Regions from separate parts of the Streptomyces sp. NPDC093109 genome, predicted to be linked through region 3. Evidence: riboswitches for the same ligand, from Rfam matches in the RefSeq annotation. Region 3 holds a riboswitch; each other region holds the start of a gene.
What was found. Region 3 has a riboswitch for cyclic di-AMP ahead of AB0389_RS34535 (LysM peptidoglycan-binding domain-containing M23 family metallopeptidase). Riboswitches for the same ligand answer to the same signal wherever they lie in the genome.

Region 1: linked by a shared signal. The riboswitch ahead of AB0389_RS16905 (C40 family peptidase) and the one ahead of AB0389_RS34535 (LysM peptidoglycan-binding domain-containing M23 family metallopeptidase) in region 3 are both predicted to bind cyclic di-AMP.
Region 2: linked by a shared signal. The riboswitch ahead of AB0389_RS08290 (M23 family metallopeptidase) and the one ahead of AB0389_RS34535 (LysM peptidoglycan-binding domain-containing M23 family metallopeptidase) in region 3 are both predicted to bind cyclic di-AMP.
Region 4: linked by a shared signal. The riboswitch ahead of AB0389_RS06170 (LysM peptidoglycan-binding domain-containing protein) and the one ahead of AB0389_RS34535 (LysM peptidoglycan-binding domain-containing M23 family metallopeptidase) in region 3 are both predicted to bind cyclic di-AMP.

What each region holds. Positions count from the first base shown of each region.
Region 1 covers NZ_JBFBEZ010000015.1:115,812-120,014, reverse strand. The annotation lists gene pcrA (DNA helicase PcrA) at 1-2,241, opposite strand, end outside; cyclic di-AMP (ydaO/yuaA leader) riboswitch at 2,530-2,702, shown strand; gene AB0389_RS16905 (C40 family peptidase) at 2,701-4,167, shown strand.
Region 2 covers NZ_JBFBEZ010000006.1:17,811-22,013, forward strand. The annotation lists gene AB0389_RS08285 (aldo/keto reductase) at 1-445, opposite strand, end outside; gene AB0389_RS08290 (M23 family metallopeptidase) at 591-1,667, opposite strand; cyclic di-AMP (ydaO/yuaA leader) riboswitch at 1,679-1,833, opposite strand; gene AB0389_RS08295 (PP2C family protein-serine/threonine phosphatase) at 2,049-3,191, opposite strand; tRNA gene AB0389_RS08300 (tRNA-Met) at 3,657-3,730, opposite strand; gene AB0389_RS08305 (hypothetical protein) at 3,795-3,944, opposite strand; gene AB0389_RS08310 (hypothetical protein) at 4,151-4,203, opposite strand, start outside.
Region 3 covers NZ_JBFBEZ010000059.1:13,103-17,305, reverse strand. The annotation lists gene AB0389_RS34545 (DUF6126 family protein) at 55-174, shown strand; gene AB0389_RS34540 (tyrosine-protein phosphatase) at 185-1,003, opposite strand; cyclic di-AMP (ydaO/yuaA leader) riboswitch at 1,385-1,549, shown strand; gene AB0389_RS34535 (LysM peptidoglycan-binding domain-containing M23 family metallopeptidase) at 1,553-2,605, shown strand; gene AB0389_RS34530 (SGNH/GDSL hydrolase family protein) at 2,781-3,602, shown strand; gene AB0389_RS34525 (STM4011 family radical SAM protein) at 3,619-4,203, opposite strand, start outside.
Region 4 covers NZ_JBFBEZ010000004.1:46,843-51,045, forward strand. The annotation lists gene AB0389_RS06160 (PDR/VanB family oxidoreductase) at 1-390, opposite strand, end outside; gene AB0389_RS06165 (aromatic ring-hydroxylating dioxygenase subunit alpha) at 396-1,454, opposite strand; gene AB0389_RS06170 (LysM peptidoglycan-binding domain-containing protein) at 1,839-2,633, opposite strand; cyclic di-AMP (ydaO/yuaA leader) riboswitch at 2,638-2,830, opposite strand; gene AB0389_RS06175 (hypothetical protein) at 3,346-3,732, opposite strand; gene AB0389_RS06180 (metalloregulator ArsR/SmtB family transcription factor) at 4,032-4,203, shown strand, end outside.

The sequences.
Region 1 (4,203 bases), on a different contig from region 3:
CGGGATCTGCGCGCCGGTGCGCTTCCACTCCAGATGCTGTCCCGGGATCTCCTCCAGGAACCGCGACGGCGGGTTGTACGAGGGCTGCCCCCAGGCGCTGCGCATCGACGACCGCGTCAGATAGAGCCGTTCCCGCGCGCGCGTGATGCCGACGTATGCGAGGCGCCGCTCCTCCTCCAGCTCCTTCGTCTGGCCGAGGGAACGCATGTGCGGGAAGACGCCGTCCTCCATGCCGGTCAGGAACACCACGGGGAACTCAAGCCCCTTGGCCGTGTGCAGCGTCATCAGCGTGATGACCCCGGAGCCGTCCTCGTCCTCGTCGGGGATCTGGTCGGAGTCCGCGACGAGCGCGACCTTCTCCAGGAACTCGGCGAGGGTCGGAGTGGCCGCGACAGCGGGGGTGTCGTCCGTGTCGGCCGTCTCCCCTTCGCCCTCGCCCTCGCCGCCCGCCGCCTGGCCGCGTTCCTGCTCGAATTCGAGCGCCACGGCGGCCAGTTCCTGAAGGTTCTCGATCCGGGTCTCGTCCTGCGGGTCGGTCGACGCCTGCAGCTCGGCCAGATACCCGGTCCGTTCGAGCACGGCCTCCAGGACCGTCGCGGGCCCGGCGCCCGACTCGACGATCGTGCGCAGGTCCTCCATCAGCGTGTTGAAGCGCTTGACGGCGTTGGCGGAGCGCGCCGCCATCCCGTACGCCTCGTCCACCCGCCGCAGCGCCTGCGGGAACGTGATCTTCTCCCGGAGGGCGAGCGCGTCGATCATCGCCTCCGCCCGGTCCCCGATGCCGCGCTTGGGCACATTGAGGATCCTGCGCAGCGGTACGTTGTCCTCCGGATTGGCCAGAACCCGCAGGTAGGCCAGCACATCGCGGACTTCCTTGCGCTCGTAGAAGCGCACCCCGCCGACGACCTTGTACGGCAGGCCGACCCGGATGAAGATCTCCTCGAAGACACGCGACTGCGCGTTCGTCCGGTAGAAGACGGCGACGTCGCCCGCCTTGGCGTCGCCCGCGTCCGTCAGCCGGTCGATCTCCTCCGCGACGAACTGCGCCTCGTCGTGCTCCGTGTCGGCGACGTACCCGGTGATCTGCGCGCCGGCGCCCGCGTTCGTCCACAGGTTCTTCGGGCGGCGGCTCTCGTTGCGCTCGATGACCGCGTTGGCGGCGCTGAGGATCGTCTGTGTGGAGCGGTAGTTCTGCTCCAGCAGGATCGTCGTCGCGTCCGGGTAGTCCTCCTCGAACTGGAGGATGTTGCGGATCGTGGCGCCCCGGAACGCGTAGATCGACTGGTCGGCGTCGCCGACGACGCACAGCTCGGCCGGGTCGTGCCCCTCGCCCGAGGGGCCCACCAGCTCGCGTACGAGTGTGTACTGCGCGTGGTTGGTGTCCTGGTACTCGTCCACCAGGACGTGGCGGAAGCGGAGCCGGTAGTGCTCGGCGACGTCGGGGAACGCCTGGAGCAGATGGACGGTGGTCATGATGATGTCGTCGAAGTCCAGGGCGTTGGCCTCGCGCAGCCGGCCCTGGTACATCCGGTACGCCTCGGCGAGCGTCTTCTCGAAGCCGTCAGCGGCCTGGCCGGCGAAGGTCTCCTCGTCGATCAGCTCGTTCTTCAGGTTCGAGATCTTGGCGCTGAACGCCTTGGGCGGATAGCGCTTGGGGTCGAGATCGAGATCACGGCAGACCAGCGCCATCAGCCGCTTGGAGTCGGCCGCGTCGTAGATCGAGAACGACGAGGTGAAGCCGAGCCGCTTCGATTCCCGGCGCAGGATCCGCACACAGGCGCTGTGGAACGTCAGCACCCACATGGCGTTGGCGCGCGCGCCGACGAGGTCGCCGACCCGCTCCTTCATCTCGCCCGCGGCCTTGTTGGTGAAGGTGATCGCCAGTATCTGGCCGGGGTGGACACCGCGGCTGCCCAGCAGATGCGCGATCCGGTGCGTGAGGACCCGCGTCTTGCCGGATCCGGCGCCGGCCACGATGAGCAGCGGCGTGCCGGTGTGCACGACGGCGGCGCGCTGCTCGTCGTTCAGCCCCTCCAGCAGCGCGGCGGGGTCCACGACCGAGCGCGGACTGCCGCCGCGGTGGTACGGGTCGCGCGGCGGCGGCGCGTCGAACACGCCGCCGAACAGGTCGTCGGGCACCTGCTCGGGGGCGTGCTCGTCCTCCTCCTCGGGCGGCGGCGGGTGCGCGTCGCCGGAGGGCTGGAGATCCGCCAGGAAACTGTCGTCAAAGAGGCTGCTCATCGCTTTCCGAGTCTAGGCGGCCACACTGACAGTCCGCGCCCGTCTTCCGATTCGGTCCGCGCCCGTCTCCGCATTCGGTCCGCGCCCCTCGTCACATTCGCCGCCACGCGACCGGGTAACTACCAAGCGTGACGCTATACCCTCCATTGACGCCGCTCGCACCTCACTCCAGCAAATGGTCACGAAAATGTTCCGGGCATATCGACCATCCACCTTCACATCAGCAGCACAACTTGGCTAGCGTGCTCGATCAGGCAGCCCGTAACCCCCTGGCGATCCACGCCAAGCGGGCGGCCCACGCCGAATTCGGCCTCCTCCCAAGGAGGTCCGGAACCGGGGACCCACTCTGCATCACCGGGGTGAATCGGGCCGTACGTCCGCCGTACACCAGGCCCGTAGGGCAGCCTTCCGTTCCGCCCGAACCCGACAGCTAACCCGGTAGGCGGTCCACGGAAGGAGATGCCGACCTTGGCGTCGCATCGCAAGTCGCGCAACCGTAGCGGCGTAGGCACCAACTCCCCCGCCGTCGGGGTCACTACGGCCGCCATCGCCTCGGTCACGCTGCTGTCGACGCAGAGCGCGGGCGCCGCGCCCGCCGAGCCGAACCCCTCGGTCGAAGAGGTACAGAAGAAGGTCAACGACCTGTACCGCCAAGCCGGCGGCGCCACCCAGCAGTTCAGCAAGCCGAAGCCCAGTACGACGAAGGAGAAGCGCACCGTCGACCGGGTGCGCGACAACGTCGTCAAGGGCGCCGACAAGCTGAACGAGGCCCGCCGTACGCTCAGTCCCCAGTCCCCCGCGCAGTTCCGGGACGGCGGCCCCGCCCCGGCCGGCACGCTGATGTTCACGGACCGGACCGCGGACCGGACCGCCGGGCGTCCCCAGCAGAGCGCGCCGCCGCGGCCGACCCAGCCGCCGGTGCCGCGGGTCGCTCCGGTCATACCGGCCGTACCGAACGTACCGCCCGCGCCGCCCGCGCAGCCCGCGCCGCCCGCGCAGCCCGCTCAATCCGTGGCCGGCCCGGAGGAATCGGCCGACCCGCAGGACAACCCGCAGGACCCGCAGGACGACGCACAGTCCGACCCGCAGTCGTCCCTGCGGAACAACAAGGAAACCGTCCAGAAGAAGCTGGCCGACGCGCGTGCCCTGCTGTCGAAGGCGACATCGGGTGAGCAGGCGCGGCTGGCCGCGCTGGAGCGCCTGAAGCAGGAGCGCGAACAGGAAGAGGAAGAAGCCCGCCGCCGGGCGGAGACACAGGCCCAGGCACAGGCTCAGGCGCAGGCCCAGGCGCAGATCGAGGCCCAGGTCCAGGCCCGTGCCCAGGCCCAGGCGGCAGCCGAGGCGCGCGCCGCCGCGGAGGCCGCCGAGTGGGAGCGCCAGGAGCGTCAGGAGCGTCAGGAGCAGCAGGGCCGGCCGGACGCGATCGCCGCCGCGGGCGCGGTCACGGGCCGGGTCACGGCCGCGGGCACGAGCACGGACCCGGGCGCCGGCGCCGGCGCGGACGCGGACGTGGTCGCCACCGCGGGCACGACGGGTACGGGTACGGGTACGGCCGCCGCGCCCGGCAACAGCTACGCCACCAAGGCGGCGAAGGTCCTCGCCTTCGCCCGCGCCCAGATCGGCAAGCCGTACGTGTGGGGCGCCTCGGGCCCCAGTTCGTACGACAGCTCGGGCCTGACCCAGGCCGCCTGGAAGGTGGCCGGCGTCGAGCTGCCGCGCACCACCTGGGATCAGGTCAACACCGGCACCCGCGTCGCGACGGACGATCTCCTCCCCGGTGATCTCGTCTTCTTCTACGACGACGTCAGCCACGCGGGCATCTACATCGGTGACGGCATGATGATCCACGCGCCCAAGCCGGGCGCGAACGTCCGCGAGGAGTCGATCTACTACCTGCCGATCTTCGGCAGCGTCCGCCCGGCCTGACCGGCGGTCCACGCACGGACCCGACCGGCGGCGATA
Region 2 (4,203 bases), on a different contig from region 3:
CCTTCCCCTCCTTCACCAGGCGGTCGAGAGCGGTGATGATCTCCTCGACGCCGACGGTCTCGTCGTCGAAGTGCGTGTAGTAGAGGTCGATGTAGTCCGTCCCCAGCCGGACCAGCGACGCCTCGGCGGCGGCCCGGATATTGGCCGCGGCCAGCCCCTTGTACCGGGGGTGCGCGCCGACCTTCGTGGCGATGACCACGTCCGGCCGGTTGCGGCGCGCGGCGAGCCACTTGCCGATGACGGTCTCGGACTCGCCGCCCACGTGCCCCGGGATCCAGGAGGTGTACGTGTCGGCGGTGTCGACGAAGTTCCCGCCCGCGGCGGCGTAGGCGTCGAGGACGGCGAAGGACTCCGCCTCGTCGGCGGTCCAGCCGAAGACGTTGCCGCCGAGGTTGAGGGGGAAGACCTTGAGGTCGGATGTTCCGAGCGTACGCAGTTCAGTCATACGGCATCTCTGCGCGGAACGGGATCTTCCTACTCCCCGGAACCGGCCCGGCGGGGCCGGTCGGGTGAACGGCCCGCCGCAGAAAAGCCGGGGCCCGCGCATACCGCGCGGGCCCCGGCTCTCCGTCCCGACCGGACGGGAAACGTCAGGGGTTGATGCCCCGGCTCTGGAGCCAGCTCATCGGGTCGATGCCGGTGCCGCCCGCCGTGTGGACCTCCAGGTGGAGGTGCGGGCCGGTCACGTTGCCGGTCGCGCCGACGCGGCCGATGACATCGCCGGTGGCGACCTTCTGGCCGACGCTGACGGTCATCGAGGACTGGTGGGCGTACCAGACCTCCGTGCCGTCATCCAGCTCCAGCACGGTGCGGTAACCGTACGAGCCCGACCAGCCCGCCGACTTGACCGTACCGCTGTGCACGGCCTTGACCGGCGTGCCCGTCGGCGCCGCGAAGTCGAGGCCGGTGTGGTGGCCGGAGGACCAGAGCGAGCCGGCCTGGCCGAAGGTGGAGGTGATCGTGTACGAGGAGGTGGGGAGGGAGAAGCTGGCGGCCAGCTTGGCGATGCGCTCCTGCTCCGCCTTGGCCTTGGCGGCGGCCTCGGCCTCCGCCTTCTTCTCCGCCGCGTCCTTCTCGGCCTGGGTCTGCTGCTTCTTGGCCGCGGAGGCGGCCTGCTGGACCGCGGCGGCCTCGGCGGCGGCGCGCTGCTCGGCAGCCGCCTCGGCCTGCTGCTGCTCGGCCTGCTGGAGGATCCGTGCGCGGAGCGCCTCGCCCGCGTCGGTGGCGCCCTGCTCGGCGTCCGCGACCGTGAGTCCGGCGGTGGAGAGGGGGGCCTGCGCGAGAGCCTCGGCGACCTCGCTCTTCTTGTCCGCCGTGCCCGTGCCCGAAGAGCCGATCCCCGGCAGGGACTTGCCGTCCGGGAGATTGTCCGCGATGACGTCGGGCAGGGATATGGAGACGGCCGGCTTGTCCTGCGCGGTGGCGATGCCACCGGCGCCGACGGCGGCGATGACGCCCACGCCGAGGACCGTGGAGCTGCGGGCGAGCCCGCGCTGCTTGGTGACCCGGTGCCTGCCGCGTACGGGGGGTCGGACGGTCTCCTCGGTGGGATTCCACTCCCCCCAGGTGCGCTCCGGCTCGTTGCCCTCGCCGCGGCCGAACCGGTAGGGCTCGGCGGGGGCGGCGGTCGCTACGGAACCTTCGGAGGCAGGCTTGTTGGACGCCACTGAGGCGCGCTCCTTTCCTTCCTTCTCGCCTACCGGGTTAGCTGACGGGTTCGGAGCAGGAAGGTCTCCTACGGGTTTCCGCTGTCCGCGCAAGGCAGCGAAAGTTCCCGATTCACCCCAATGTGTGGTTCCCCGGTTCCCTTGCGGGATTCGGCGCGTGCGCGCGGTGCCATCTCTGGCGACGGCTGGGACAACCGCGCTGCGTTATCGAACGTTAATAGAGACCAGGGGTTTATTCCAAGCCGTTCCTGATGATCGTTAACGAGTTCGCAACGGACACACCCGGACACAAGAGCGCGCACCCGGGCGAGTTGACCGGAGATTGGGAGGTTATGTGTTTCTGACGGTGTGTCAGCTGTTATGCGGAGGGGTACGCCCCGATCACCCCTCGTGTCCTTCGGCCCCGGGACGCGCGGATTCCGATCCGGACGCGGCCCCCGGTGCGGATTCCGGCGTGAACCCGGGCGCGGCCCCCAGGACCGGCCGGCTCACCGCCAGCAGCGCCATGTCGTCCTGGCTGCCGCCGCCCGTATGCACCCGTACGTCGTCGATCAGCGCCTGGAGCAGCTCGTCGGGCCCCTCGAAGGTCCGCCCGTCGAGCCGCTCGCGCGGCCGGTAGAAGACGCCCCGGCCGTCGCGCGCCTCGGTGAGCCCGTCCGTGTAGAAGAGCAGCATCGCGCCGTCGGGGTACGGGTTCGGCTCGGCGCGGTCCGGCCACGCACCCAGCTCGCTCATCCCCAGGGGCAGCGCGGGATCGCCCGGGGCCAGCATCAGCACGGAACCGTCCCCGCACATCATCAGCGGCTCGGGATGGCCCCGGTTGAGCAGCCGCACCACGTCCTCGCCCTGCGGGATCTCGGCCAGTACGGCGGTGGTGAACCCCTCGAAGACATCGACCCCCGCCCGGCGCGTCCCCTCCCGCAGCAGCGCCCGCTCCAGCCGCTGCGCGACCCCTTCGAGCGACGACTCCTGCTCGGCGGCCTCCCGGAACGCCCCGATGAGCACGGCCACCGCCTCGACGGCCTCCAGCCCCTTCCCCCGTACGTCCCCGACGACCAGCCGCACCCCGAACGGCGTGTCCTGCACGGCGAAGAGGTCCCCGCCGATGAACGCCCCCTCCTGCGCGGCCTCGTACCGCGCGGCGATACGCAGCCCCCCGATCCGCTCGGCGGGTCTGGGCAGCACGGCGCGCTGGGCGGTCTCGGCGATGACGCGGGCGGAGGCGAGCTGCTCACCGCTGCGTCTGACGATGCCGGTGATGTAAATCGCGAGCAGTGAGGCGACCAGCACGGTCAGCAACTCGCTCAGCGACGTCAGGGTGATCAGTGTCGAGGAACTGATACGCAGCCCCACCTCGGCGGCGACCGCGACCAAGGCGACCAGGGACGTGCCGACCATCGGGTAGAAAGGCGCGGCGACCAGCGGCGCGGCGGCGAGGAGCGGTGCGGCCGTCACCTGCGTCGGCGTGGTGACGTCGAGGATCACGCCGAAAATAATCACCAGCGCAGGCATCAGCGCCACCATCCGGTGACCGGCCCGGGTCCGGCCACCGCGGATGCCGCCGCGGCCGGTGTGCGGGTGGTCGTGGCCCGGATCGCCGGAGCCCCAGAAACCGGTGCCCTCGGCAGCCCAGAACCCCGTACCGCCGGTGGAGCGCCGCCCACTGCCGCCGGTGCGTCGTCCGAGCCTCCTCAGCTTCCCCACCACCATGGTCTCCTCGCCCGGGTCCGCTCGCGGCTGCGGACGGCTCCTCGCTCCACCCAGGCTGGCCGCTGCCGCGCGGGCGGGCGACTCACCCTCGGCCGAGTGGGCTACGGGACGGTTTCCGGGTCCCGGACAAGCACAGCCGTACCCTTCACGTTACTTGTCATAGGCTGGTATGGAATATTGATCATCGAATGATTTGTCGGCTCGGGAGCGCGTACGTGTGCGTGCGCACACGACGAAGGCCCGGATTCTTAGTGAATCCGGGCCTTCGTTTCCATCCAGTAGCGGGGACAGGATTTGAACCTGCGACCTCTGGGTTATGAGCCCAGCGAGCTACCGAGCTGCTCCACCCCGCGCCGTTGAAGACAACTCTACGGCATCCGGCGGGCCCTCATGACCACTCCCGTGACCACTCCCACCTCAGGCCGCCTCAACCACATCGGCCCGCACCGCGGCGGCCCACTCCACCAGCAACCGCTGGTAACGCTCCTGGTCGGCGGGGCGCAGCCGGCCGCCGGAGCGCGTCCACAGGGCGCGGATCTCGTCATTGACCACAGCGGCGGTCCGCACGGACCGTACGGACCGCACAGGCGGGACATGCGCGGCCTGCGCGGCCTGACAGGCGGCACGGACACGGGCACGGTGTAAAGAATCGCGGGCAACTGATGAAGAAGTGGTTGAGGAAACGAACATGGAAGCAAGGTTACGGGCAGCCACTGACAATCGGCGGAGGGTTTTCCCCCGGCGCGGCCTCACCCGTTCAGCGCACCACCACGTCAGCCCGCCTCCCCCTCCCCCTCGCCCCCGTACGCGTGCGGGGCCCCGCCCT
Region 3 (4,203 bases):
CCCGCCGTCGCGGCCGGACCCGCGGCCGGACCCGCGGCCCGGCCGGAACGGATCATGGACGAGGAGAAGAAGTTCCCCCGGGGGCTGGTCATCCGGCTCTTCGCCTATCTGGTGGCGGGCCATCTCTTCGCCGCGTTCCTCTACCTGCTCTTCGAGATGGGCGGCAAGGGATAACCGTGCGGCGTCAGCCGTTGCCGTCGTCGAGGAGCCGGTCGCGCAGCCGGTCGCGGGTCTCGGGGGCGAGTCCGAGCCCCTCGGAGAGATAGCGGTCGGTGGTGCCCCAGGTGTTCGTGATGCTCTCGAAGGCCGCCGCCAGGTAGGCGGGGCGCGCGTCGAAGAGCGGGCTGAGCAGCTCCATCACCTCGGCGGACTCCTCGGCCGCCGAGCCGTCGCCGCGGCGGACCCGGTAGCGGCGGTGCGGATCGTTCGACTTGAGGTAGTCGGCCTCGATCGCGTCGGGCTCGACCCCGACCGCGAGCAGGGCGACCGCGACGGAGAGCCCAGCGCGGTCCTTGCCCGCCGCGCAGTGCATCAGCGCCGGGACGCTGTCCTCGGCGAGTGCGTGCAGCACCCGGCTGTGCTCGGTGGTGCGCTCCGTGATGATCGTCCGGTACGAGCCGATCATCCGGGCCGCCCCCCTGTCGTCCGAGAGGAGCGAGCGCAGCTGACCGAGATCGCCGTCCCGCACCATCCGCCAGAACTCGGCGCCGTCGGCCGGGTCGGAGAGCGGGATGTTCACCTGCCGGACGCCGGGCAGTGCCACGTCCTCGCCGTCCAGTTTCATGTCGGCGGAGTTGCGGAAGTCGAAGACCGTGTGCAACCCGAGGCCGGTGAGGAAGGCCGCGTCGGCGTCGGTGGCGTGGGCGAGGTGGCCGCTGCGGAAGAGTGTGCCGCCGCGTACGCGCCGGCCGTCCGTGGTCGGCAGGCCGCCCACGTCACGGAAGTTGCGCACACCGGACAGTTCGGGCTCTGTCGACGGGACTTGCGGCAGCTGCTGCGTCACGGCGGCTCCTCCGTGTCTGCCGTCGGCGCGGCTCGCCGACGAGGTCGTCTCCTGACGATACGACATGGGTTCGGAGCCGAGGAGGTGGCCGCGGGGGATCTGTCCGTAATGGGGGATTGCAGCCAAAGTGCCCTGTTAATGGGGGAGATGGGGTGCGGGCCGTGAGCGGAATCATAGCGGTGACGTTCCGTGGCGGCGTCGCCGAAGGTAAAGCCAACCCCATGGGGGAATCGAAGATCGGTCATCGACGCAGGGTGACGGGTGGTGCGTGGCGATATTCCAGTCACCTCCTGCGGCTGAAAACAACTGCTTGTACCGGACGTCCGACTCGCCTACGTTCACCCTCAATCCGGGTGGAACGCCGAATCCTGCCACTGCCCGGAGACCCACACCCGAACCCTTCACGTGTGGCAGGAGCGGGGGACCCAGGCAGTACGCCGATCCGGGTGTTCCGGACCGGCTCGGGGTGAAGCCGCGCACCACGCGCGGCCGGGCAGCTCCAGCCCGAACCCGACAGCTCACCTCGTACGGCGCCGGAGAGGAACGCACATGCCCGCGAAGGGTAAGCACCGCCGACCGAAGAACAATCCGCTCTCGCGCCGCTTCATCGCCGCAGGCACGGGCGGCGCCGCCATCGCGCTGCCGCTCATCGCCGCCACCGGCGCGCACGCCGCCGGGCAGGCCGCGCCCGCCGTCGCTCCTCAGGCGGCTCCCGCCGCGGCCGACACGGTGCGTACCACGTCGGCGGCATCGGCGTCGGCTTCGGCTTCGGTGTCGGCCGCTCCGCAGGGGACCGCCGCCACCCGGATCGGCACCAGGACGGCGGCCCGCACCTACTCCGTGGTCTCCGGCGACTATCTCTCGAAGATCGCGGTCGAGCAGCGGGTCCAGGGCGGCTGGCAGAAGCTGTACGAGGACAACCGCCGGGCGATCGGCGCCGACCCCGGTCTGATCCACCCCGGGCTGAAGCTGACGCTCGGCACGAAGGCGGCGTCGGCCGCGCCGTCCCGTACGTCGGCCGCCCCGTCCCGTACCTCCTCCGCGCCGGCCGCGTCCGCGCCCCGGGCCGAGGCTCCGGCGAAGGCCTCCGGCACCGCGTCGTCGAAGTCCGCGTCGTCCAAGTCCGCCTCGTCGGACGCGGGGTCGTCCACCGCCTCCGGCAGCGCGGCGCCCAACACGGCTACGCAGACCACCGGTTCGGGCTTCCTCAAGCCCGTCGACGCGCCGATCGGCACGTCGTACCGCGCGTCGGGCGGCAGCTGGTCCAGTGGCTACCACACCGGTGTGGACTTCCTCGCCTCCGCGGGCTCCACCGTCAAGGCGGTCGGCGCGGGCACCGTCGTCTCGGCCGGCTGGGGCGGCTCGTACGGCAACCAGGTCGTCATCCGGCACAGCGACGGCAAGTACTCCCAGTACGCCCACCTGTCGGCGCTGTCCGTCTCCAACGGCCAGAGCGTGGACGTGGGGCAGCAGATAGGCGTCTCCGGCGCCACCGGCAATGTCACGGGCCCCCACCTGCACTTCGAGATCCGCACAGGCCCCGACTACGGCTCGGACATCGACCCGGTGGCCTACCTCCGCTCGCAGGGCGTCACGGTCTGAACCCGCTCCGGACCGCGGCGGACGCGCGGTGGTCGCCCGGCACTCCGGTGCCGGGCGACCACCGTTCTCCGGCTATTCCCGGTTGGGCGAAACTTGACGGATGGTATTTCTCACCCACGGTCAACCCCTCCTTACGGTCGCGTAGGTCACAACGCCGGGTGGAAGATGGACCGCTGTGGCAGACGATTCGAGAACAACAGGAAACAGCGGATTCGGGTCGTACGCGGCGATCGGCGACAGCTTCACGGAGGGCGTGGGAGATCCGGGCCCCGACGGGCAGTTCGTCGGATGGGCGGACCGGTTGGCGGTCCTGCTCGCCGACCAGCTCCCGGACTCCGGCGCGACGGCCGACACCGCGCACGGGGACTTCCGCTACGCCAATCTCGCCGTACGCGGCCGGCTCCTGGACCAGGTCGCGGAGGAGCAGATACCCCGGGCGCGGGAACTCGCCCCGGACCTGGTGACCTTCTGCGCGGGCGGGAACGACATCCTCCGGCCCGGCAGCGACCCCGACGATGTCGCCGAGCGCTTCGAGCGGGCCGTCGCCGACCTGACAGGATCCGTCGGCACCGTCCTGCTGACCACCGGCTTCGACACCCGTGGCGTCCCCGTACTGCGCCATCTGCGCGGCAAGATCGCCACGTTCAACGCCCATACGCGGGCCATCGCGGACCGCTACGGCTGTCCCGTACTCGACCTGTGGTCCCTCAAGACCGTCCAGGACAGGCGGGCCTGGGACGGCGACCGGCTCCATCTGTCGCCCGAGGGACACACCAGGGTCGCGCTGCGCGCCGCTCAGGTGCTCGGCTTCGAGGTGCCCGCGGACCCGGACCAGCCGTGGCCGCCGCTGCCGCCGCGCGGCACCCTGGAGGAACGGCGCGACGACATCCACTGGGCACGTGAGTACCTGGTCCCCTGGATCGGGCGCAGGCTGCGCGGTGAGTCCTCGGGCGACCACGTCGAGGCGAAGCGGCCCGATCTCCTGCCGCTCCCGTGAGCACCGGGTCCCGGCGCTACCCGCCCGCCGGGACCCGCGCCGGGAGAGGCCCGGCCGGTATCCGCTCCAGGACACCGCCCGCGAAGACGTCGTACAGCGGCAGCGTCTCCAGATGGACATAGCCGATGTGGCAGTCGCAGACCGCGAGCGGGCAGGCCCGCGGCGCGAGGGCCCGCCGGTAGGAGCCGTCGTACAGATTGCCCAGCTCGGCCGGGACGAAGTGGCAGCGCCGTACGGTGCCCTCGCCGTCCACCGAGATCACCGACTCGCCCGTGCGGCAGGGCAGCCCGGCCGAACGGTGCGGATCGCGGCTGTAGGGGAAGAGCGGGTCAAGATCCGTCCAGCGCGCGGCCTCCTCGTCCGTGTAGCGGTGCCCGTCCGCCGCGTTGACCCAGAGATAGACGTGCGCGGGCAGCTCGGCGCGGAGCCGGCGGGCCTGCTCCAGATGGTCGTCGAGACCGACGACGCCCACGCTGAACCGGATGCCGAGCGCCGTCAGCTCGTGGGCCTTCGCCAGAAAGCGGTCGTACGGCGTCTGCCCGGGGTGGTACGTGCACCACAGCGCGAGCTTCGCCGGGTCCGCGTCCGCCAGCCAGCCGGT
Region 4 (4,203 bases), on a different contig from region 3:
GGCCATCGAGAGCAGCGGTGTGATGCCGATGCCTCCCGCGACGAGCACGTACCGCCGCGCGGACACCAGCGGGAAGAGGTTGCGCGGCGCGGAGACACGGAGCCGCCGGCCCACCGTGATCTCCCGGTGCAGGGCCAGGGAACCGCCACGTCCCGTGTCCTCCCGGTGTACGCAGATGAGGTAACGGTCCTTCTCCCGGGGCGAGTTGCAGAGCGAGTACGGGCGGATGAGCGCCGGGCCGCCGTCCGCCCGGTCGAGGTGTACGTCGATGTGCGCGCCGGCGTCGAAGGGCGGCAACGTACCGGTGACGGGGCGGAGTTCGTAGCTGCGGCTGGTGGCGGAGGCCAGGGTGACGGCGTGGACGATGACATCGAGGGTCTGCACGGCCATGGCTCCTACGCGGTGAAGAAGTGGCTCAGGCCCATGTCGCGCAGCCCGCGCCGGTAGGCGATGGAGCTGCGGTCGGCGGGGATGTGCACTTCGAGCCGGGGGTCCAGGGGCAGGTTCTCAGGTTTCTGCACCTCGACGATGGCACGGTCCTCCTCGAACACCTTCCGGTTGAAGTCGTACACGTCCTGGACCGGCCCGTCGGTGTCGAAGTCGCGGGCGATCGGGGCGAACATCCGGGTCTTCCTGGCCGAGACGGGGGAGGCCGCGTTCATGATGTTGAGGCGTCCGCCGCCGGGGAAGTGCACCACGAGGGTGGCGGTGAAAGGCAGATGGACGTCGAAGTGGCGCAGCCACTGGAAGTCCGGCGGGGCCTGCGGGCCGCCGCGCGCGTAGTTGCTGACCGTGCTCCAGTAGTCGACGGAGAAGCCGCGGTCGTGGCGGACCGGGGAGTAGTCGGGGACAGCGGTGTTGTCGGGGTCGCCGAAGGAGTCGAGATGGACGAAGCCGAAGTGGGCGACGTCGAGGAACCCTTCGAGCTGGCGGCCCGCGAACGCGGCGATGTCGATGCTGGGGCAGGTGATCCGCTGGAACCCCTCGTCGTCCCAGTGGGCCATGCGCGGTACGGGCGCCACGGCCGCCGGGTCCCGCCGCTCCTCGTCGGTCGGCCGCAGACACGTCCACACCAGTCCGTACCGCTCGACGACGGGGAAGGTCCGCAGGTTCAGCCGGGCGGGGATCTTCGCTGCGGGGTGCGCCGGTACGTCCGTACACCTGCCGCCCGCGCCGAAGCGCAGGCCGTGGTAGGCGCAGGTGATGCCCGCGCCGTCGCCGCCGCCGAGGCTGAGCGGGACACCGCGGTGCGGGCAGATGTCGTGGGCGACGACGGCCTCGCCGTCCACCCGGTAGGCCACGAGCGTCTCGTCCAGCAGCCGTACGGCCACGGGCCGGCCGCCGACCTCGCGGGAGAGCGCGACGGGGTACCAGTGGCGGGCCAGGATCGCCCAGTCACCGGGGTCGAAGGTGCACTCCCTGGGCAGGGCGGGAGGGGGTACGACGGTGGTCATGGTGAGGTCCTTCTGCGCATACGTCCCCGCCGGAGGGGACGGAGGGAGGGAGCTGGAGGGCTACGGGCCGCGTGTCGCTCAGCCGCGGGCGGCGGCGGAGCGGAGCGGCACACCGTGGGCCACACGCCCCCGCGTCCAGGCCGACTGGTGGACACGGCTGCGGAGGTCCGCCGGACGTGCGCTGCTGAGGCTCATACCGGCTCCCTTCCGTCTCGTATGCGTGGAGAGAGAGTGACGTACCGAAATTTCCCGGTCGTTCCGTGATCGTTTCCGGCCTGTTGCCTGCTCCGCATGGTGCGAGAAGGGGCACGAACGGCCGCCGGCCCCACCCGTCCGCGCCGAGGCGGGGCAGGTGGGGCCGGTGTTGTGCCGGGCGCGGGTCCGTCAGTAGGGACCGTTGACGTTGTCGATCGAGCCGTACCGGGCGGCGGCGTAGTTGCACGCGGCGGTGATGTTGGCGACCGGGTCGTAGCTGTTCAGGGACGTACCGGGCACGTGGTACGTCTGGAACGTGGGGTCGATGACCTGGAGGAGCCCCTTGGAGGGGATGCCGTTCTGGGCGTTGATGTCCCAGTTGTTGATGGCCATCGGGTTGCCCGAGGACTCACGCATGATGTTGCGGTAGATGCCGTTGTAGCTGCCGGGGATACCGCGCGCGGCCATGATGTCCAGGGACTCCCGGATCCAGCCGTCCAGGTTGTTGCTGTACGACTTCAGGGCCGCGGGAGCGGCGGTGACGGTCTTGGCGGCCGTCTTGGTGGCCGTCTTCGGCGCGGCCTTCGGGGCGGCCTTCACCGTGGCCTTGGCGGCCGTACCGAGCTTCAGCGTGAGGCCGGGGCGGATGTGGGACGGGTTGGTCCCGATGGCCCCGCGGTTGTCCGCGTACAGCTTCTTCCAGCCGCCGCTGAGCGAGTGCGCCTTCGCGATCTTGGAGAGCGAGTCGCCCAGGACCACGGAGTAGGTGGTGGGGACGGCCTTCACCGCGTTGTCGGAGGCCTGGGGCACCGAGGCCGCCGGGGCGGTGACGGGCGCGGCCTGGGCGGTGGTGGCGGCGAGCAGGGGCAGGGCCAGTACGGCACCCCCCGCGCTCACGGCGACGGCGCCACGGGCGAGCGGGTTCGTTCTGGGGCGGCGGTGCTTCGCCTTGTGCTTCGCCCTGACGACAGCCTTTGCGAACATGACGCGTTCCTCTCCGTCGCCTGCGAGGTGAGCTGTCGGGTTCGGGCAGGAGATGCCCGGTCACGCGGTGTACACGAGACTTCACCCCAAGCCGGTCCGTACACGGACCGGCGACTTACCTGGGTCCCCCGCTCCTGCCGTACATGAGTGGGTTGGTGGGTTGACCGGACAGCGGCAGGATTCGGCGTTCCATCCGGAGTGACGTGAACTTAAGCGAGAACAGCGGAACCGAACAAGTCCGGAATTCAATGCGCTCTCCGGCGCGGAAAGATCAAATCCCGCAATTCCCGCCGGGCGTACGAAATACGCGCCCTCCCGGCCGCCACACCCACCCCGCCACCGTGATGCACGTCACCCCCGTAGGGCGAACATAAAAGGACAAGACACCCAAATATCACCCATACAACCCGGGCGGCGAGGCACCGAAGGGCGCGGTCGGAGCACCTGACCGCACATCAAAAACGCACCGGGCACGTAATTCGCCGAGGAATTCACCAACACCCCTTCCGGTCGAGTGGCGTTGCCTTCGGAGAACCGCGCCGGGATACCGAGCGAGCGTGTTCCGAATACGCGTCAGAAACCGGACGTGCTCGGCCATCAGGACCGGCCGGGTGCGGATCGCGGGGGACGGAACGGTATACGGAAACAGAAACGGGAGCGGGGCCGACGTGCGGCCCCGCTCCCGTGTTCCTGGCGCCCGGTACTCCCGGTACTAGACCAGCGCGGGCTCCGGCTCCAGCTCGGACTCCGTCTCGGGCTTCGGCTCCGCCTTGGACGGCGCCTTGGCCTTCGCCGGGGTCACGGCGGCGGGGGCGGTCTCCGGGGATTCCGCGGTCTCCTCGGAGCCGTCGCCGTCGACCTCGATGAGGTCGAGGTGCCCGCGGATCGTCTCCACCGGCAGTCCGAGCTCGTCGGCGGCGTTCTGCTCGCTGCCGAAGACCTCGACCGCCTCCGCCACGGCCTCGGCCAGCTCCACCTTGGCCTTGCGCAGCTTGGCCTCGGCCTTGTCGATCGTGTCGACGACGGCCAGCTGGCGCCGCTGCTTCTCCTGGAGCTTCTGCTTGCGGGACGGGCTCTTCTCGGGGGTTTGCGAAGTCATGGCCAAGATCATAAACCGACCGTCGGCCAGGCCCGAAATCCCCAACCGGCGTCCGCGAGAGGGCTGTTCCCCGGCCGGACGGGAGCGCGCCAGGGGCACCATGATCCCGTACCGCCAGCCCGGGACCGGCGCGTATGGCAGTGTTGTCCCGGTCGGTCCAGAGCCGCCGGACGAGCGGGATACGGCGAGGACGACCCCGGGGCAGTGAGTCCCGGGTGGGAGCGGCACCGGCCCCCGGTGTCCGAGCGACGGCGAGCGACCGGTCCCACGGCCGGCCGCAGCAGTGCGGAGGCAAGTCGGTGAGCGCGCCGCTCTACCAGCTGAAGGCGGAGTTCTTCAAGACGCTCGGGCATCCGGTACGGATCCGGGTGCTTGAGCTGCTGAGCGAGCGCGAGCACGCGGTCGCGGAGATGCTGCCGGAGGTAGGGGTCGAGCCCGCCCATCTGTCACAGCAGCTGGCCGTCCTGCGCC